DNA from 2 places in the Bacillus hominis genome. Region 2 is predicted to be linked to the other one. Evidence: riboswitches for the same ligand, from Rfam matches in the RefSeq annotation. Region 2 holds a riboswitch; the other holds the start of a gene.
What was found. A riboswitch is a leader RNA that binds a small molecule or an ion and turns the genes downstream of it on or off. The one in region 2 is predicted to bind thiamine pyrophosphate.
Positions count from the first base shown of each region.

Region 1: linked by a shared signal. The riboswitch ahead of thiM (hydroxyethylthiazole kinase) and the one ahead of thiC (phosphomethylpyrimidine synthase ThiC) in region 2 are both predicted to bind thiamine pyrophosphate.

Region 1 is NZ_JAUCFS010000005.1:412,146-415,312, reverse strand. Features, by position in the region: gene thiE (thiamine phosphate synthase) at 150-809, opposite strand; gene thiM (hydroxyethylthiazole kinase) at 823-1,632, opposite strand; TPP riboswitch at 1,703-1,812, opposite strand; gene QUF93_RS04550 (siderophore ABC transporter substrate-binding protein) at 2,059-3,006, opposite strand; gene QUF93_RS04545 (iron ABC transporter ATP-binding protein) at 3,081-3,167, opposite strand, start outside.
Region 2 is NZ_JAUCFS010000005.1:4,728,730-4,731,896, forward strand. Features, by position in the region: gene thiC (phosphomethylpyrimidine synthase ThiC) at 1-1,067, opposite strand, end outside; TPP riboswitch at 1,180-1,295, opposite strand; gene lldP (L-lactate permease) at 1,366-3,024, opposite strand.

The DNA of each region.
Region 1 (3,167 bases), 4.3 Mb from region 2:
AGGGTTTGTGCTTTTTTAATCAAACGTTTGTTTAAATAAAGTGAAACTTTAATCAGTGGGAGTTTTGTTCATCCCCCACTGATTATTAGCCCTCACCAATCGGGCTGCCCGTAAATAGCGGGATAAACGAAATAACTCATTTTGCGCCTCTACAAGCTCTTATTTACTTCCTCAGCTAATTTCTTCGTACTTTCATACGCAGATTCCGCTAAGCTAATCGCTGAAATAACTGAAACACCATCCGCACCCGCTTCTATAACCGACGCTGTATTTTCAATTGTAATACCACCAATCCCAACGATCGGTATTGTAATCTCTTGTTCCCTAAAATACTTTAGACCTTTCGTTCCTTGAACCGCTTTCGTATCTTTTTTCGTACTCGTCGGGAAGATTGGACCAACTCCTAAATAATCGGCTCCATTTTCAATCGCCCAGCGTGCTTCTTCAATTGTATGTGTAGATACTCCAATAATTTTATCTCCCATTTTTTTACGAACAGATGTAATTCCTTCATCATCTTGTCCAACATGCACGCCATCTGCATCTAACTCGAGAGCTAGTTCTACATCATCATTTACGATGAATGATACACCATACTCCTTGCAAAGCGATTGTAGTTCTTTCGCAAAATCAATACGTTTCTCTCCCGTTAAAGCCCCTTCTCCCTTTTCACGAAATTGAAAAATTGTTATACCACCTTCTAGTGCATCTCTCAATACTTGTAGTGGCTCCTTCGTACAATTGTTACTTCCCATAATAAAATATACTGGTAATAACCTAGACATTTCATCCATTGTAATACGCGACATCTAGTTCCCCTCCTTACTGTATAACTTCAATCTTTCCATACTTCTCAATATCATCTGAAGTTGTATTCGCTAACTGATTTAAAAATTCAATTTGGAAGCTTCCTGGTCCATTCTCTACTGTTTTCGAAGCCGCTATTTCTGCTGCTACTCCATAGAATGTTAATGCGGCTACTGTTGCCTTTACATAATCCTTTTCTACCGCTACAAATGCTCCTATTACAGAAGTTAGTAAACAACCTGTTCCAGTAACTTTCGTTAAAATAGGATGGCCATTTCGAATAAGAATAGTTCGCTCTCCATCTGTAACAACATCTTCTTCTCCAGTAATTACCGCAACTGTATTTAATTCATCCGCTGCCTGTTTTGCAATATTTACAACATTACCATTTCCAGTACCAACGTCTACACCTTTAATTTCCCATTTCTCATTAATAACATTAGCAATTTCAGCTGCATTTCCGCGGATAACAGCTAAATCGATTTCAGCTGGAATATATCTCGCAACTTCTGTTCGATAAGAAGTTGCTCCTGCCCCAACTGGATCAAACAATACTGGTACATCATTCGTATTTGCTGATTTACCAGCAAGTAACATCGCTTCTACCTCTTCAGGACGAAGTGTACCCATATTTAAAACAAGAGCTCCTGCAATGCTAGCCATTTCTGCTACTTCTTCTTTTGCATACGCCATTACAGGCGATGCTCCTAATGCTAACAATCCGTTTGCTGTAAAATTCGTTACAACAATATTTGTAATATTATGCACGAGTGGATTAGACTCTCTCACCAATTCCACGACTTTACTAATTTCTTGTACATTCATTCAATTCATCTCCTAACTATAATGATGGGAGATACACAAAAAGGCACTTTGCGTACGCAAAGTGCCTGAACATGTGCTTTTACACTCTCCCTACGCTGGCATTATCCAACAGGTTCAAATGGTCAATGACGGATTAGTCATACTCTCAGTTTGCATCCACAAACTCCCATGTGTTTATTATTCATCTACTTCAAAGTCTACTCTTATTCTAGTAAAATAACAAGTTCTTTACTTTTCCATATAAAGTGAAACTTTAATCAGTGGGGGTTTTGTTCATTATTAGCCTTCACCAATCGGGCGTTACGGGCAGCCAGACTCCCACCTAACTTCTTTGCTCCAGCTGAATTTTGAGGTGGGAGTTTTACTTCCCGCAAATAGCGAGATAAAAAGAGTGATAGGAAACTCATCCTATCACTCTTTTTATAATTATTTTAGACCTTTTGATACTTCTTTAACCATTTCTGATACAGACTCAAGTCCGCCACCAGATAGGTACCAGTAGTTTGCATCAAGGTAAACTACATTACCGTTTTTCGCAGCATTTGTTTTGCTAACGATTTCGTTTTCAACAACTTGTTTTGCAGAAGATTTTCCGCCAACAACAGCGCCTCTATCTACTACAAAGATGTAATCTGGGTTTTTCTCAAGAATATATTCGAATGAAACTTTATTACCATGTGTATCTGCTTTAAGTTCTGTGTCAACAGGTTTTACACCAAATACATCGTGAATAATACCGAAACGAGATTGCGGACCGTATGCACTTACTTGACCATCATTCGCAAGAAGGATTAAACCTTTTTTATCGCTTTTCGTAGCTTTTTCATTTAATGCTTTAACATCTTTTTCAACTGCTGCAATTTCTTTTTTCGCTGCATCTTCTTTATCGAAGATTTTTGCTAACATTTCTGTGTTTTCTTTAAATGATTTCATGTAATCTTTTGTATCTTGTTCTACATAAATAGTTGGAGCAATCTTTTCAAATTCTTTATATGAATCTGATTGTCTTCCAGAAATGATAATTAATTCTGGGTTCATTTCATTAATTTTTTCAAAATCTGGCTCTTTCAAGCCCCCAACGTTTGTATACTTTTTATCTTTGTATTTAGAAAGGTATTCAGGAACATTTTTTTGTGGAACACCAGCTACTTCTACACCTAATTTGTCTAATGTATCTAATGAACCGAAGTCAAATACTACAACGTTTTTAGGGTTTGTTTTAACTTTCGTTTCACCTAATTTGTGTTTAATTGTAATCTCTTTCGTTTTACTTTCACTAGCTTCTGTCTTTTTGTCAGTAGAAGCATTATTGCTACATGCCACAGCGACGATAGCAAGCATGAAAGTTAATAGTAGCATCGCTAATTTTTTCACTTCAATCACCTCAATAAATTTTTTTAAATTATTTAAATCGATAGTGCATTTACACTATCAAAAATAACTTTCTCTTATGAAAAGTAAATACAAATGTTATTTCCAGATATCTCTTCTATATGGATGTCCATATCATAAATATCTTTTAAAACAGCTTTATC
Region 2 (3,167 bases):
GCAATCGATCCTGGACGTAATCCATCTCCAAGAGAGAACGAAACGTCGTACTGCTTCATAATTTCACATATCTCTTCAAAATGAGTGTATAAGAAGTTTTCTTTATGATGGAATAAACACCACTGCGCCATAATCGAACCACCGCGCGAAACAATACCTGTCATACGCTTTGCAGTAATTGGAATGTAACGGAGTAATACACCGGCGTGAATCGTGAAGTAATCAACGCCTTGCTCCGCTTGCTCAATTAACGTATCGCGATACACTTCCCACGTTAAATCCTCTGCAATTCCGTTTACTTTTTCAAGCGCTTGATAAATTGGCACAGTTCCAACTGGTACCGGAGCATTACGAATAATCCACTCACGTGTTGTATGAATATTTTTGCCTGTAGATAAATCCATAATCGTATCTGCACCCCAGCGAGTCGCCCACGTCATCTTCTCTACTTCTTCTGCAATAGAAGAAGATACAGCAGAGTTTCCGATATTTGCATTTACCTTCACGTGGAAATTACGTCCGATAATCATCGGTTCTGCTTCCGGATGATTAATATTCGCTGGTAAAATGGCACGACCTTCTGCAATTTCCTTACGAACAAATTCAGGCTCTACCCCTTCACGAATCGCAACATATTCCATCTCAGACGTAATAATACCATTACGCGCATAATGCATTTGCGAAACATTTGCACCTTGCTTCGCCCTAAGCGGCTTGCGATCCATTTGCGGGAAAACAGGTGTATGTTTTGAAGCCACCTTGACACCGTCATCCTCTGGTTTTACTTCGCGCCCTTCGTATGCCTCTACATCCTCGCGCTTCATGATCCAAGAATGGCGCGGCGTTGGAATCCCCTTTTCCAGCTCCACTTTATACTCAGGATCTGTATAAGGTCCACTCGTATCATACACACGGATTGGCGGATTTTGAACACCATTCGTATCGCTTTGTGCAATCTCGCGCATCGGTACTTTCATACCTTCCCATGGTCCATCCACATAAACTTTCTTACTTCCTGGTAAACTCGATTTCAATTCAATTTGCTCAGCTGAAACAGACTGTTTCATAACCTTTGTTGCCCCCCTGTACGTGACAAGGACGAGATATGGCCAGCGTATGCCAAAATAAAAAGAGCCAGGTCCATAAAAAAATAAGGACCTGGCTCATAAAGACATAATTATGTAAAGCCGTTAACTTCCCTACGCTGGTACGAGCCAGATCAGGTCCAAAGGGTTAAGAAGTTCACACGCTTCTCTCTCAGCCTACGCATACGTTAGGCACCCCTAGTTTATCACTGATTTAATTTTCAATACTTTCCCATCATACATGATAATCTGAAAAATGCAAAGGTTATTTCTTTTTTGTTTACGGAATCATCCAAGTTAAATAATAAGCCTGTACATAAGTCATAATCCCCACAATAATTACGAAGAATAAACTATGCTTCACTGTAAAGCGGAACAGATCTGATTCTTTCCCAGCAAGACCAACTGCCGCACAAGCGATCGCAATCGATTGCGGAGAAATCATTTTACCTGTTACACCGCCCGTTGTATTTGCTGCAACGAGAAGCACTTCAGATACACCGACTTGCTGCGCTGTAATTGCTTGTAAATTCGAGAAAAGTGCATTCGCTGACGTATCTGATCCTGTTAAAAATACACCGATCCAACCTAGGAATGGTGAGAAGAACGGGAATAACCCGCCAGTTCCTGCAAGTGCTAGCGCTAATGTAGAAGATAAACCAGAATAATTTGCGATAAATGCGAATCCTAATACGAATCCGATAGATAGAATTGGCATCTTAAGTTCGTTTAACGTTTCTTTAAATGTTGCTACTGCATCTTTTGCACTCATTTTCAAAATAAAGATAGAAATGATACAAGCAATTAAAATTGCTGTTCCAGTTGCTGATAATACATCAAGCTTCAAAATTGCCTCATAAGGTGTTGGTTTATTTACAATTGGCTCTGCTTTCATTACTAAATTGTGTAAGCCTGGAACTTCAAACTTAAATACAAGACTTTCTAATGCGCCGCCTGGAGCGAATAATGCTTTAAAGAAACTTTGGCTCCAAATGACTACCATCACAGTTAAAATAATGAACGGAGACCATGCTTTTACTACTTTTCCTACCGTTAGTTTCGGCATAGATGTCGCCTTTGTTGCTGCTACTTCACTATTCGCTTCTTTAGACTGATAAATTTCTTTCGGCTGCCAAACTTTTAAGAATAGCGATAAACTTACTAAACTTACAAGCGCTGACGTAATATCCGGAAGTTCTGGCCCTAAAAACGTCGCTGTAATAAACTGTGTAATTGCAAATGAACTACCCGCTACAAATAGAGCAGGCCATGTTTGTCTTACCCCTTTAAATCCATCCATTAAAAATACGATAAAGAACGGAACAAATAATGATAAGAACGGTAATTGATGTCCAGCCATTTGTCCGATTTTATGCGGATCAATACCAGTTACTTGTCCAGCCACTGTAATCGGAATTCCCATCGCTCCGAATGCTACTGGTGCAGTATTTGCGATTAAACAAAGACCAGCCGCGTATAAAGGATTTAAGCCAAGGCCTGCAAGAAGCGCTGCCGTAATCGCTACTGGTGCACCAAATCCTGCTGCTCCTTCCAAAAATGCTCCAAATGAAAAACCGATTAAAATAACGAGTAAACGATGATCATTCGTAATGGATAATACAGATGCACGAATGACATCAAATTGACCTGTTTTCACAGAAATTTTATATAAAAATACTGACATAATGATAATCCACGCAATTGGCCATAATCCGTATAAGAAACCGTATCCGGTCGCTGCCATTGCCATTGTGAATGGCATTTTATACGCAAATAAAGCCACCAAAATCGTTAATACAACTGTAATAAACCCTGCCACATACCCCTTCATGCGGAAAACTGCTAAAGCTAAGAAAAAAAAGATGATTGGAATAAGTGCGACTGCTGCCGAAATCCAAATGTTACCGAACGGATCGTAAACTTGTGTCCATGTGTTCATTGTTCTCTCCCCCCTAAAGAATCCCCTTTTAAATAGATATAACCTTATCAATAGACTATCAGGTCATCATACCTTTAAGTCTAAAAATAAAAAACGTCTAAGAAAACGTTTTCACTAACTTCTACTTTATCACAACAATTTCC